2 regions of the Luteibacter sp. UNCMF366Tsu5.1 genome follow, and region 1 is predicted to be linked to the other one. Evidence: predicted binding sites of a transcription regulator. Region 1 holds the regulator's gene; the other holds the start of a gene.
What was found. Region 1 encodes FliA, which starts transcription of late flagellar genes. Its sites were predicted from a motif close to TAAAGTTTNNCNNNCNNNGGCCGATAA; they were not measured.
Positions count from the first base shown of each region.

Region 2: the regulator FliA is predicted to act here: its motif matches at 3,615-3,641, upstream of BT115_RS12560 (HD-GYP domain-containing protein).

Region 1 covers NZ_FPIS01000001.1:1,519,348-1,526,850, reverse strand. Annotated here, with positions in the region: gene flhA (flagellar biosynthesis protein FlhA) at 1-671, shown strand, start outside; gene flhF (flagellar biosynthesis protein FlhF) at 765-2,105, shown strand; gene BT115_RS06740 (P-loop NTPase) at 2,155-3,030, shown strand; gene BT115_RS06735 (RNA polymerase sigma factor FliA) at 3,027-3,758, shown strand; gene cheY (chemotaxis response regulator CheY) at 3,818-4,219, shown strand; gene BT115_RS06725 (protein phosphatase CheZ) at 4,229-4,870, shown strand; gene BT115_RS06720 (chemotaxis protein CheA) at 4,878-6,944, shown strand; gene BT115_RS06715 (flagellar motor protein) at 6,946-7,503, shown strand, end outside.
Region 2 covers NZ_FPIS01000002.1:751,364-758,866, reverse strand. Annotated here, with positions in the region: gene BT115_RS12575 (prepilin peptidase) at 1-378, shown strand, start outside; gene coaE (dephospho-CoA kinase) at 375-980, shown strand; gene BT115_RS12565 (putative bifunctional diguanylate cyclase/phosphodiesterase) at 993-2,243, opposite strand; gene BT115_RS12560 (HD-GYP domain-containing protein) at 2,240-3,562, opposite strand; gene msrA (peptide-methionine (S)-S-oxide reductase MsrA) at 3,741-4,415, shown strand; gene hutU (urocanate hydratase) at 4,626-6,296, opposite strand; gene BT115_RS12545 (hypothetical protein) at 6,376-6,795, opposite strand; gene BT115_RS12540 (alkaline phosphatase family protein) at 6,849-7,503, shown strand, end outside.

The DNA.
Region 1 (7,503 bases):
ACGCGCAGACGCTCGGCTATACCGTGGTCGATCCGGCGACGGTGATCGCCACCCACCTTTCGCACATCCTGCAGAACCATGCGCACGAGCTCATCGGTCACCAGGACGTGCAGCAGTTGCTCGACCGTCTCGCCCAGCAGACGCCGAAGCTGGTGGAAGACCTCGTGCCGAAGCGCCTGTCGCTCGGCGCCGTGGTCAAGGTGCTGCAGAACCTGCTCGCGGAGCGGGTACCCATCCGCAACTTCCGCGGCATCGTCGAATCGTTGGCGGAGCATGCAGGCCAGAGCCAGGATCCCGGCGTGCTCGCTGCCGCAGTGCGCGTCACCCTCGGCCGACAGATCGTGCAGGAAATCGCCGGCCTCGGGACGGAAGTGCCTGTCATTACTTTGGCGCCGGAGCTGGAGCAGATCCTGCTCCAGTCCCTGCAGGGCGGCGGTCCTGCCGGAGCGGCCGTCGAGCCGGGCCTGGCGGATCGCCTCCAGCAGAGCGTCGCGGACGCCGCGCGGCGTCAGGAAGCGGCGGGGGAACCGGCCGTTTTGTTGGTCTCGCCGGCACTTCGTCCGTGGTTGTCGCGCTTCACGCGGCATGTGGCCCAAAACCTGCATGTACTCGCCTACAACGAGGTTCCGGACAACCGTCGCGTCAAGCTGGTGACGGCCCTCGGGCGATAGGAATGAGACGCCGCGCGAAGAATAGGCGCGCGGACCGAACGAACATGGTGGCGCCTGGGAAAGAGGCGCCAGGACAAAGACAGGATCGAACGCATGAAAATCAAACGATTCGTTGCTCCCGACATGCGCCAGGCCATGCGCCAGGTCAGGGACGAACAAGGCCCGGACGCCGTGATTCTGTCGACGCGCCGCCTGGATGACGGCATCGAGATCATCGCTGCGCTGGATTACGACGAAGCGCTGGTGCGCGAGGCCGGCTTCGGTGTCGACGCGCCGAAGCGCGACGAGTCGCCGCTGCGCGCGCTGCGCGACGACGCCGAGCGCGCCGCACGTATCGATCAGGCCCGCGCCGCCACCGCCGCGGCCGTCGAACGTGCCGCGAAGGGCGGGGCACCGGCCAGCCAGCCGAACACCAATGCTCCGCAGCGTCAGTCGAGCGCGGCGCTGGCTGCCAGCGTCGCCGACGTGGTGCGTGCCGCCACCGTCACCCCCAACAACGATGCCGCCGTGAACGGCGTGCGCGCCGAGATCAACAACCTGCGCGAGATGCTCGAAGTGCAGCTCTCGACGCTGGCCTGGAATCAGATGGATCGCGAGCAGCCGCTGCGTGCCCGTGTGCTGCGTGAGATGACGCGGTTGGGCATCGACGCCGACGTGGCCCGCGCGCTGTGCGCGGAACTGCCGCCGGGCATGACGCCCGAACAGGCGCGCTATCTGCCGCTGGGCATCCTTTCGCGCAACATCCGCACGAGCGGACGGAATTTCGACACGGTGGGCGGCGGCGTCATCGCGCTGGTCGGTACCACCGGCGTCGGCAAGACCACCACCATCGCGAAGCTCGCCGCGCGCGCGGTGCTGCGTCACGGTGCGTCCAATGTTGCCCTCATCAGCACGGACCAGTACCGCATCGGTGCCGGGGCACAGCTCGAACACTATGGTCGCCTGCTCGGCGTGCGCGTGTTCAACGCGCAGGACGCCAACAGCCTGCGCAACGTGCTGCTCCAGCTGCGCGGCCGCAACACGGTACTGGTCGATACGGCCGGGCTGGCGGGCAACGATCCGAAGCTTCAGCAGCAGTTCGAGACGCTGCGTGCGACCTCGGATCTGCGCGTCTGTCTCGTACTGGCGGCCAACGCGCAGGCGCAGGCCATCGACAACGCGGTGCGCGCTTATGCGCCGCTGGCTCCGCAGAGCGCCATCCTCACCAAGCTCGATGAGGCGCCGCTGATCGGCGGCGCGCTGTCCGCACTGATCCGCCACGGCCTGCCGTTGGACTACACCACCGACGGCCAGCGCGTGCCCGAGGACATTGCGTCCGCCGATGCGCGCAAGCTGGTCTGCCTGGCTGCGCAGCTCGTCAAGCAGCGTAGCGACGAACCCGACGACGCCATCCTCGCCGACCGCTTCGGCGGTGTGGCGCCGGCCCTGGCTTGACCCTCTTTCTCTTCAACCGCAACCGACTCCCACGGCAGTGACTTACTTCATGAGCACACACGTCGATTCCACCCAGGCCGCCGGGCTCCATTGGCTCGCCGATCGCCGCCCCACCCGCAGCATCGCGATTGCCGGCGGCAAGGGCGGCGTGGGCAAGACCACGGTGGCGGTCAACCTCGGCATGGCGCTCGCGATGGGCGGCCGTGACGTCCTTCTACTCGACGCCGATCTCGCCATGGCGAACGTCGACGTCCTGCTCGGCTTGCAGCCGACCCGGCACCTGGGTCACATGCTGGAAGGGGAGTGCGGCATCGAAGACCTCATCCTGCAGGCCGCACACGGCCTCAAGGTGATCCCTGCCACGTCGGGCGCGCGTCGCATGGCGCAGCTGCCGAACATCGAGCACGCGGCGGTGATCCGGGCGTTCGACGAATACCCGCTGGCGCCGGAGTACCTGATCGTCGATACGGCGGCGGGCATCTCGGACAGTGTCTCCATGTTCGCCGCGGCATCGGACGAGGTGGTGGTGGTGGTCTGCGACGAGCCGGCCTCGCTCACCGATGCCTACGCCCTGATCAAGGTCATGAGCCGCGAGTTCGCGGTCAACCGCTTCCGCATCGTGGCGAACATGGTTCGCCACGCCCAGGAGGGGCGCCAGCTCTTCGAGAAGCTGTCCCGGGTGACCAATCGTTTTCTCGATGTTTCCTTGGATTTCATGGGCATGGTTCCGCACGACGAGTACCTGCGCCAGGCGATCCGCCGCCAGTCGGCGGTGGTCGATGCCTGGCCCAGCAGCCGGTCGGCGGTCGGATTCAAGAATTTGGCCAGGTCGGTCGATACATGGGGTGAACCCGAACCCCGTGCACAGGGCCGTATTGGCTTCTTCGCCGAACGGTCCCATCAGGGGGGAGGGCTACCACTGTGAGCGTCGCGACCGAATACCTTGAAATCACGCGCATCCCAGCGGATGAACTGGTAAAGACCCACGCGCCGCTGGTGCGCCGAATTGCCTATCACCTGATGGGCCGGCTGCCGCCGAGCGTGGATGCAAACGACCTGATGCAGGCCGGGATGATCGGGCTGCTTGAGGCCGCAAGAAATTACTCGCCGACTCGCGCGGCCAGCTTCGAAACCTATGCGGGTATCCGCATACGTGGCGCCATGCTGGACGAACTGCGCAAGACGGATTGGACCCCGCGCTCCGTCCACCGGAAGTTGCGCGAGGTTGCGGAGGTGACGAGGCAGATCGAGAACGAGACGGGTGGCGACGCCGAAGACGCGGAAGTGATGAAGCGGCTGGGCATCGACGCCATGGAATACAACCAGATCCTGGCGGACGCGGCGAGCGCGCGGTTGTTGAGCCTGACGGCGCCCGAGGGCGACGAAGGCGCGGCGATCGACGTGGTTGACCCGGACGCGGCCGGTCCGGAAGGTACGTTCGAGCAGGAAGGTCTGCGTGGCGCACTGGCGCAGTCCATCGACGGATTGCCCGAGCGCGAGAAGCTGGTCATGTCGCTGTACTACGACGAAGAACTCAACCTGAAGGAAATCGGTGCGGTGTTGGGAGTGAGCGAATCGCGGGTATGCCAGATCCATGGTCAGGCCCTGATTCGACTCCGCGCACGCATGTCGGGCTGGAAAGACAAGCAGTGACGGCACCTTTCGTGACGTCGCCGAAAAAGAACACGCGGTAGCAAGGCGGAGAGAACGTTTTGGACAAGAACATGAAGATTCTCGTGGTGGACGATTTTTCCACCATGCGACGCATCGTCAGGAATCTGCTGGTGGAGCTTGGCTTCACCAACACCCTGATCCAGGAAGCCGAAGACGGTAATGCCGCGCTGGCGATGCTGCGCGCGCAGCCGTTCGACCTGGTGGTCACGGACTGGAACATGCCGAACATGACCGGCATCGACCTGCTCCGCGCCATTCGCGCCGACGCCGCCCTGAAAGCCATGCCCGTGCTGATGGTGACGGCGGAGAACAACCGCGATCAGATCATCGCGGCAGCACAGAGCGGCGTGAACGGCTACGTCGTCAAGCCCTTCACGGCGGTCACGCTGAAGGAAAAACTCGACAAGATCTTCGAACGACTCGCCGCGGCCGCGGGCTAAGGAACGACCATGAACACCGTGATTTCCCCTGGCCACGACGTGGCGCCCGAACTGCGCGAGCTGCTGGATGCGAACGATCCCGCCTCGGTCGAGGAGGCCCTCGATCGCCTCCTGCGCAGCCGCGAACAACACCTTTTCATGGCGCTGGGCCACCTGGCCCGCGACCTGCACGAATCCGCGCGCCGGCTTGCCGCCGACATCTCGCACGATGGTGTGCCGGGCAACATGAGCGACGCGCGCAAGCACCTGCGCGACGTGCTCGAGATGAGCGCCCAGGCTGCCCATCGCACCCTCGATTTCAGCGAAAAGCTGCGCCCGCAGGCACAGGCGCTCGCCCGCCAGGCCGATGAAGTACTGGTGCTCGATCACGCCGACCCCGCCTTCGCCACCAGCGCCACGGCGCTTGCCGTGCGTGTGGGCGACTTCGCCCAGAGCTGCGACATCGGCTTTGGCGAAATGGTCGAGGCACAGTCCTGGCAGGATCTCTCCGGTCAGCGCGTGGCGCAGGTCGAAGCGTTCATGGCCAAGGTGGAATCGTCGCTGGTGGAGCTGGTGCGCCTGACCGGCACGCTGGCCGGTGGTGCCGCGCCTGCTGCTGAAAAGGTCAGTCAGGACGAAGTGGACCGCCTGCTCAGCGAATTCGGCTTCTGAGCGCCCTATGAGCGTGGAGCTGGACAACGAGCTGCTCAACGTCTTTCTGATCGAGGCGCGCGAGCTGCTGGAAAGCCTGGGCGAACAACTCGTGGACCTCGAGTCCTCGCCCGGCGACGTCGACCTGTTGAATGCGGTGTTCCGCGCGTTCCACACGGTGAAGGGCGGTGCGGGCTTTCTTGGCCTGAACCCGATGGTGGAGCTGTGCCACCGCGCCGAAGATCTGCTCAATGAAGCCCGCAACGGCGCGATCGTGCTCAATGCCGGTTTCATGGACGCGCTGCTGGAATCGCTCGATCTGCTCAACGACATGATGCGGGCTGCCGATGGTGGCCTGCCGATCGAGGCCGCGCCGCGCTCGTTGCTCGACCGCCTGCTGATTCCCGGCCGAGCTGCCACGGCCCCTCCGGTGGCCCTGGCGCCACCCACCGCCGCGCCAGTCAGTGCGGCGCCCACTTCGCGCGCATACGATCCCATCGAAGACGAATTCGAGGCGATGCTCGACGCGGCGCGCAATGAGCGCGAGCCGGCGTCGGCATCGTCCGGCCCGATCTCCGACGACGAATTCGAAGCGCTGCTGGATTCCCTCTACGGCACCGGTGCTCCCGGTGCCGAAGGCGTTGCGAACTCGCCGAACCCGGCACCGGCACCCGCCGCTGCCGTTCCCGCTGCACCCGCTGCGGCGACCGCCGATCCGAACGCGATCAGCGACGACGAATTCGAAGCCTTGCTCGACAGCCTGCACGGCACCGCGGCACCGGGCGTCGTCCCAGGTGCTGCTGTTGCTGCTGCGCCGCCACCGGCACCCGTACCTGCTCCGTCGCCGACACCCGCGGAACCGGCTCCCTCCGCTCCCACGGCTCGCGTCGCAGCGCCGACGGAAAAGCGCGCGGCATCCACTGCCGACACCACGGTGCGCGTCGACACGCATCGTCTCGACGGGCTGGTGGATGCTGCGGGCGAACTCGTCCTCGTGCGTAACCGCCTCACCAATCTCGCGCCGCGTGGCACAAACGACCCGATGGAGCGTGCCATCGGCGAACTCGAGCGCGTGGCCGAAGACCTGCAGAACGCCGTGCTGCGCATGCGTATGCAGCCGGTCGGCAAACTGTTTTCGCGCTTCCCGCGCATCGTCCGCGATCTGGCTCGCCAGCTCGGCAAGGACATCGACCTAGTGACCGAGGGCGAAGAGACCGACATCGATCGTACGGTGGTCGAGGCCCTCGCCGATCCGCTGGTCCACCTGCTGCGCAATGCGGTGGATCACGGCATCGAGATGCCCGACGTCCGCGCTGCCGAGGGCAAGCCGCGCAACGGTACCGTGCGCCTCGCTGCGGGTCAGTTCGGCGACCGCATCGTCATCACCGTGACCGACGACGGCAAGGGCATGGACCCCGAAGTGCTTCGTCGCAAGGCGGTAGAAAAAGGGCTGATGGATGCGGAGCAGGCTGCGCGTCTCGACGAGCGCGAATGCTACGAGATCGTGTTCCGTCCTGGCTTCTCCACGGCCAGTCAGGTCTCCGACATCTCCGGTCGCGGCGTCGGTATGGATGTCGTCAAGACCAAGATCGTGGAACTCGGCGGCACGTTGTCCATCGATTCGCGCGTGGGTCACGGCAGCACGGTGCGTCTCTCCGTTCCGCTGACCCTCGCCATCCTGCGTGTCCTCATGGTGCGCGTCGGGCATCGGCTGCTGTCGTTGCCGCTTTCCAATGTGGCGGAAGTGTTCGAGCTGGTGCCGGGGCAAATCCAGGAACTGGACGGCCGCGTCGTCGCTGCGCATCGGCAACGCGCTCTCCCGCTCGTCGATCTCGGTCGCTGGGCGGGCGCGGCGGGGAAGGGCGGCCACGTGGTCGTGGTGCAGATCGGGCATCAGACGCTCGGCTGCCTCGTCGACGAAGTGCTCGGCCGCGAGGACGTCATGGCCAAGCCGCTGGGTCCGTTCCTCAAGGACGTGCCGGGTATCGCCGGTGCCACCATCACGGGCGATGGCCGCATCTCGCTGGTGCTCGACCTCGCCGGTCTCGCCGATGACAGTGGGCAGGTACTGCCCTCGCTGAGGATGGCTGTCTGACATGGATCTCGTGAGCGTTGTCGGTACGATCCTGGCCTTCGTGGTCATCATCGTGGGCACCATCCTCAAGGGCTCGAGCCTCGACGCCCTGTGGAATCCCGCCGCCTTCGTCATCGTTTTCCTCGGTACGTTCGCGGCGCTGCTGGTGCAGACGCCCGGAGCGGTCCTCAAGCGCGCCTGGAGCATGTTGCCCTGGGTATATCGGCCACCGGATATCGAATCGGAAAACCTCGTCAGCCGCATCGTCGGCTGGAGCGAGATTTCGCGTCGCACGGGCCTTCTTGGCCTCGAGCCTTCGATCGAGCGCGAGACCGACCCCTTCATCCGCAAGGGTCTGCAACTGCTCGTGGACGGCACGGAGCCGGATGCGATGCGTTCGGTGCTGGAAGTGGAAGTGCTCGCGCGCGAGCACACCGACATCGAGGCGGCCAAGGTCTACGAGAACGCGGGCGCCTATTCCCCCACGATGGGTATCATCGGTGCAGTCATGGGTCTGATGTCCGTGATGCAGAACCTCGCCGAACCGAGCAAGCTGGGCCACGGCATCGCCGCGGCCTTC
Region 2 (7,503 bases), on a different contig from region 1:
CTTACGCTGCTTCCCGCCTGGCAACCCCTGCCCGTACTTCCGACCTCGGCGATTCTCGCCGCGCTGATCGGCTATCTCAGCCTCTGGAGCGTGTACTGGCTGTTCAAGCTGCTCACGGGCAAAGAGGGCATGGGTCATGGCGACTTCAAGCTACTCGCGGCGCTGGGCGCCTGGATGGGTCCCGTATCGCTGCTACCGATCGTGCTGCTCTCGTCCCTGATCGGCGCGCTCGTGGGCGGCGGTCTGATGATCTTCCGCAAGCATGAGCGCGATACGCCCATTCCCTTTGGACCGTACATCGCCGCCGCCGGCTGGGTCTGGTTTCTCGCGGGCGATCGGTTGCTGGCGGCCTATCTGCGGATCAGCGGCCTCCAATGACGGGCTACGTCGTCGCGCTGACGGGCGGCATCGCCTCGGGCAAGAGCGCCGTGGAGCGTCGCTTCGAGGCGCTCGGCATTCATGCCTACGATGCCGACCTCGCGGCGCGAGCCGTCGTCGAGCCGGGCTCGGAGGCGCTGAGCGAAATTGCGCAGGCGTTCGGACCTGAGGTTCTTGCCGCCGACGGACGGCTGGACCGCACTGCCATGCGCCAGCGCATCTTTGCCGATCCCACGGCACGCACCACGCTCGAAGGCATCCTGCATCCGCGCATCCGCACGTGGCTGCGCGATGCCGTGGCGGCCGATGAAGGCCCGTACTGCATTCTTTCGATTCCGCTGCTTGTCGAGAATCGCGAGCACTACGCCTGGGTCGATCGCATCCTCGTCGTCGACGCACCCGAACACGTACGACTGGACCGGCTCACGCGGCGCGACAGCATCGAACCGGCCCTGGCCGCGAAAATGATCGCGGCGCAGGCGTCCCATCCCGAGCGCCTGGCCATCGCCGACGACGTGATCGTCAATGACGGTGACGAATCCAGCCTCGATGAAGCGGTGGCTGCCCTGGACCGCACGTACCGGGAACTGGCAGCCCGCTGAGCCGCGTTCGGATCAGATGAGCGACGCGGCCGCCAGACGCTCCGCCACGAATTGCTCGGCCGGCACGGGCTCGCCAACGTGATAGCCCTGGACCAGATCGCAGTCCATCTCCACGAGACGAATCAGCGTCGCTTCGTTCTCCACGCCCTCCGCCACGGCTTCCATGCCCAACCGATGCGCCACGTCGATCATGGCCTGCACCAGCAGTTCGGTACGGGCGTCGGTCGTCATGGCATCGACGAAGGTGCGGTCGATCTTGAGTTCGGTCGCCGGAAAATGGCGCAGATAGGCAAACGACGCGTAACCGGTACCGAAATCGTCGATTGCCACGCGCACGCCACGATCGCGCAGGCTACGCAGCACCCGCACGCTCATGTCGAGGTCGGTCAGCAGCGCCGTCTCGGTGATCTCCACGATCACGGCTTCCGGAGGCACGCCCCAGATTTCCATCGCACCGATCATCTGTTCCGCAAAGCCGGCTTCAACGAAAACGCGCGGCGACAGGTTGATCGCCACATCCAGCGGGCATCCGCCGCGATGCAAGGCAGCGGCATGGCGCAGCGACGCGTTGAGGCTCCAGCGCGTCAGGGGCACGATGAGATCGCTACGCTCGGCGAACTGGACGAAATCGGTCGGTGCGACGTTGACCTGGGCCGCGGTGATCCAGCGCGACAGCGACTCCACCCGCACCATCTCGCCCGAGCGCAGGTCATGCAACGGCTGGAAAGCCACGTGCAGGCGGTTGGCTTCGATGTCCTCGCGCAGCTCACCGTAGAGAATCTCGACCGGCGTGGCATCGGGTTCGTAGAGCGCAAAGGGTTCGCCGACGCGCACGGCTTCGTCGTGAGCGAGTTCCGCGCGGCGGTACAGCAACTCGGCCACGGTACCGTGTTCCGGATGCACGGCCACGCCCACTACCGGGCGGCCATGCCACGGGCGTTCGCCGCGGAGCAGCGGCGCATCGAAGGCACTGACGATGCGGGTCGCCGCCAGTAGCGCGTGGGTGCGGTTGCGCACGGAAGGCAGCACCACCACGAACGTATCGTCGCCCGCCACGAACACGGTATCGACGTGGCGCACGGCCTGAACCAGTCGCCCGCGGGCGGCCAGCATGATCTCGTTGCCGAAGTCGTAGCCGAAGCGCAACTGAGCCTCGCGCATGCCCTGCAATCTCACCACGAGCACCGCGCGCCAGCCCGAATCCGGCACTACCCGGTCGAGGATCATCTGGACGGCGGGCAGGATATCGGCACGCTCACTCATTGAAGAAAAAACTCCCTTGGGTCGATACCGTGGCTACCTGCAGGCAAGGTTCGCAGGATTTCGCGGCGGACCACGTCCGCCTGGTTCATCAGGTCGACGATGAGGAAGTCCTCGCGCGGCCCCTTGTCCGCCCGGGTGAGAATCGCCACCCGCGGCTGCAGGCGGCGCGCCTGATTCTGCACCATCACGACGGCGACTTCACCCGTGTTCAGCTCCACCATCGTTCCGGTGGGGTAGACGCCAAGGCAGGCCTGGAACTGTTCGACCAGTTCGCCCTGGAATTCGCGATCGCGCCCGGCGTAGAGCTGGCGCAGGGCCAAGTGCTGCGACATCGCCGGTCGATAGGGTCGCATCGACGACATGGCGTGGTAGCTGTCGATGATCGCCGCCATGCGGCCGGACAGCGGAATGGCCGTGCCCGCCAGCCCGGCGGGATAGCCGCTACCGTCGAAGCGCTCATGGTGCGTCGTGACCATGTCGCGGATTTCCGGATCGTCGACGCCGGAATGATCGAGGATGGCGATGCCTTCGCTCACGTGCTGCCGCGCCACCGCCCACTCGTCGTCGTTGAGCGGGCCGGGGCGCTTCAGCATTTCCTCCGGCATCTGCGCCTTGCCCACGTCCAGCAACAGCCCGCCTGCCGCCAGGCTCTCGATCGTTTCGCTCGCAAAGCCCATGTGGCGCCCGAATGCCGCCGCCAGAGTGCTGCAGCCGACTGCGTGCTGGTAGGTATAGCTGTCGCGTCGACGCAGGCTTTCGATCCAGAAGAAGGCATCGCCACTGCGCAGCACGCTGGCGACCATCGGTCGCACAGCCTCTTCGACCGCGCCCGGTTCGATCGGCTTGCCTGCCTGGATGTCGTCCACCAGGCGCTCGGCAAACGCCGCCATCGTGTTGAACGCCTCGCGCGCGCGCGGCACTTCCTCTTCAAAGGAGGCCGTGTCGGTATAGCTGTGCCGCGCCACGAGGCGCGGATTGGGCGCCGGTCGCGCTGCCGTCCTGGCCGCCATGGCAACCCTGGGCAGGGTCTGCGCCGGAGCCACCCGGCGGTGCAGGTCCACGAAGACGTACTTGCAAAACTTGGACAGCTTGTCGATGTCGTCCCGAGACGTGATCGGCACGCCCTGAAGCGGAAAGGGCGTGGCGGACCAATCGCAATCGAGACGGCTCACGTACATGCCGACCTCGAGGTCAGTCACGAACACGCGTCTCTCTACCAGGTCGTACGCCACGCTTCCCTCCCTCCCCTGCCATTGCTGCCGCCGGCCTGCGGAGGCGAGCATGAACGGCAGATCGAAGCGGCGCACGTGCCACCGCATAACCACGTTGTCCCATCCGCGCGGGGCCGCCCGTCCACGGTCGTCCCCCGGCGTATCGGCGGCGCCCGCCAATTCTGTAGGGTAAGAACGAATGGACTCGTCGGACTGTGAAGACCCGCGCGTGAGATAAAGGTTCGTGGTCCGGTCTTATTGGATACGAACCCCGTCGGAGATTGCCATGCGTCGTCGTTTCCTGCCTGCCCTCCTGCTCGCCCTCACGGCGTGCTCTGCCGCGTCCGCGGGCGACGCGGGAGTCCGCCTGCCCGCTCCCATCGTGGATGTCGCCCCCGGCTCCCGCAGCGATGCGACCGCCGTCTTTGCCGGTGGCTGCTTCTGGGGCGTGGAAGGCGTGTTCCAGCACGTTCGCGGGGTGAAAAGCGTGCGCGCCGGTTATGCCGGCGGCGACGCCGCCCATGCCAATTACGACGACGTGAGTGACGGCGACACCGGCCACGCGGAATCCGTCCGCGTCGTCTACGACCCGACGCAGGTCACCTACGGGCAGCTGCTTCAGGTGTTCTTCTCCGTAGCCCAGGACCCCACCCTGCTCAACCGGCAGGGCCCGGACGTCGGCACCCAGTACCGGTCGGCGGTCTTCTACGCCAACCCCGAACAGAAGAAGGTCGCGGAGGCGTATGTCGCGCAGCTGACCGCAGCGCACGCATTCCCGGCGAAGATCGTCACGGAGGTTACGCCGCTCAAGGCGTTCTATCCGGCCGAGGACTATCACCAGGACTACATGCGCCTCAATCCGGACACGATGTACATCGTGGTCAACGACCGGCCGAAGGTGCTGGCCCTGCAGCGGCTCTACCCCGAGCGCTACACACCCGAGTGGGCCAACGGCCGCTGAGAACCGCTATAGCGGCTCCCCCAGGCGAATCGCCGCTCCGGTAGGAGCTTGCTGGTGGGAGCCACCCTGGTGGCGAAAAGCCAACGAAGCGATGAAGCGGTGAGGCAAGCTCCATCGCCAGCAGGCTGGCTCCCACCAACTGCCTCCCACCAGCCAGTTCCCTCCGGCGAGTTCTCATCGCTACCAGGATGGCCGCAGGGTCTTAGCCTGTCAGAGCATGGGCAGATCGAGGCCCTGCTCCTTCGCACAGGCAATCGCTTCCGGATAGCCGGCGTCCGCGTGGCGCATGACGCCGGTGCCGGGGTCGTTCCAGAGCACGCGGGCGAGGCGCCGGTCGGCCGCCTCGCTGCCATCGCAGACGATCACCACGCCGCTGTGCTGGCTGTAACCCATACCGACGCCGCCGCCGTGGTGCAGGCTGACCCAGGTCGCGCCGCCGGCCACGTTGAGCATGGCGTTGAGCAGCGGCCAGTCACTGACGGCATCGCTGCCGTCGCGCATGGCTTCCGTTTCGCGGTTCGGGCTGGCGACGGAACCGGAATCGAGATGATCGCGGCCGATCACCACTGGTGCCTTGAGCTCGCCGTTACGCACCATCTCGTTGAACGCGAGTCCGAGGCGATGGCGCTGCCCGAGGCCCACCCAGCAGATGCGCGCCGGCAGACCCTGGAAACTGATCCGCTCGCGCGCCATGTCCAGCCAGCGATGCAGGTGCGGGTCGTCCGGAATCAGCTCCTTGACCTTGGCGTCGGTCTTGTAGATGTCCTCCGGATCGCCCGACAAGGCCACCCAGCGGAACGGGCCGACGCCGCGGCAGAAAAGAGGCCGGACGAACGCCGGCACGAAGCCTGGGAACGCAAACGCCTCTGCCAGGCCTTCATCCTTCGCCATCTGTCGAATGTTGTTGCCGTAGTCGAAGGTCGGCACACCCATCGCGTGGAACGCGAGCATGGCTTCCACGTGCCGGCGCATGGACGCCTTGGCGGCACGCGACGTCGCCACCGGATCGCTCTTGCGGCGCTCGAACCACTCATCGACCGTCCAGCCCGACGGCAGGTAGCCGTTGACCGGATCGTGGGCGCTGGTCTGATCGGTCACGGCGTCAGGCCGCACACCCCGCCGGACCAGTTCCGGCAGCACGTCGGCGGCATTGCCGAGCAGCGCCACGGAGACTGCGCGCCCCTCCTTCGCATACCGTTCCATGCGTGCCAGCGCGTCGTCCAGATCGGTTGCCTGTTCGTCCACGTAGCGGATCTTCAGGCGAAAGTCGATGCGGCTCTGCTGGCATTCGATCGTCAGCGACGACGCGCCGGCCAGGCTCGCGGCCAACGGCTGTGCGCCGCCCATACCGCCAAGGCCTGCGGTGAGAATCCAGCGACCGGCGAGCTGCCCGCCGTAATGCTGCCGCCCCATTTCCACGAAGGTCTCGTACGTGCCCTGCACGATGCCTTGCGAGCCGATGTAGATCCACGAGCCCGCGGTCATCTGGCCGTACATCATCAGGCCCTTGCGATCGAGCTCGTTGAAGTGTTCCCAGTTGGCCCACGCCGGCACCAGATTGGAATTGGCAATGAGCACGCGGGGCGCATCCGGATGCGACGGAAAAACGCCCACCGGCTTGCCCGATTGCACGAGCAGGGTCTGGTCGTCGCGCAGTTCACGCAGGCTGCGCAGGATCGCGTCGAAGCATTCCCAATTGCGCGCCGCGCGACCGATGCCGCCGTAGACGACCAGTTCGGCCGGATTCTCGGCCACCTCGGGATCGAGGTTGTTCTGCAGCATGCGGTACGGCGCTTCGGTCAGCCAACTGCGGCAGGTCAGTTCGCCGCCGCGCGGTGCGCGGACGGTGCGGGTGGTGTCGATGCGCGTGACAGCGGTCATCGGGGGAGACTCCGATCCTGGGGATCGCCGATTATGGTCTCCGGCAGCGACGCCTCGCCAGACGCGTCGCAGCAATGCCTCAGTGCCCCGCCGATGTGCTCCGTGCCGGCAGCGTCCGCGTGTCGTCGGTCTGCTGTTCGGTCTGATAACGCCGTACCGCGGCGTTCTGGCGCGCACGGTAGAGGTCCTGCTGGCTGCGGTCCGCGGCGTCCAACTGATTGCGCAGCGCCGGATTGCTGGTGTTCGTGCGCTGCATGTCGAGGTTGTCCTGACGGAGGCGCTCGCGCAGGGCGTTCTGATCCTGCCTACTCTGGAGCTGCTGGCGATCGACCTGGCGCTGCCACTGCTGGCTCGGGCTGGGCGTGGCGACCACGACGGGCCGAGGCTTCGGCGGCGGGGCGGCGGGCTTCACCGGCTGAGCCTGATTCTGCGCCAGCGCGAGCGCCGGTGTGGCAAGGGCAAGAAAGGCAAGCAGGAACTTGCGTGATGAATTGGTCATGGGACTCGTCCATCATGGGGAGATTGTCTGTGCCAGAGCGTACGTCCTCCCCCATGAACGCCACGTTGTCCCGCTGCGTGATCCTCCTCACGCTGCTGTTGCCGGTATTTACCGGCTGCGCCACCCGGCCGGTGGCCCCCGCGCACCGTCCGAATCCCGTCGTGCTCGTGTCCATCGACGCCTTTCGCGCCGACTACATCGATCGCGGATTGACCCCGAACCTTGCCGCACTCAAGCGCGAAGGCGCCAGCGCGCCGTACATGCTGCCCTCGTTCCCTTCCCTGACCTTCCCCAACCACTACACGCTGGTGACGGGCCGTGTGCCCGATCGCAACGGCATCGTGAACAACACCATGCGCGATACGGCGCTGGGCAAGTTCACCACGGCCAACCGTGACGCGGTCCGCGACGGGCGCTGGTGGGCACAGGCCGAACCGATCTGGATCACGGCGCAACGGCATGGGCTGCGCACTGCGACCCTGTTCTGGCCTGGCTCCGAGGCTGAGATTCACGGCGCGTGGGCGGACCACTGGTTTGCATTCGACGATGCACTGACCTCGCGCCAGCGCGTCGACAAGCTGCTGTCATGGATCGACGAGCCGGGCCCCAAGCCCGTCTTCGACACGCTGTATTTCGACGCGGTAGACCATGCCGGGCACGAGTACGGCCCCGATTCGGCTGAACTCGACGCCGCCCTGCGTGAGGTGG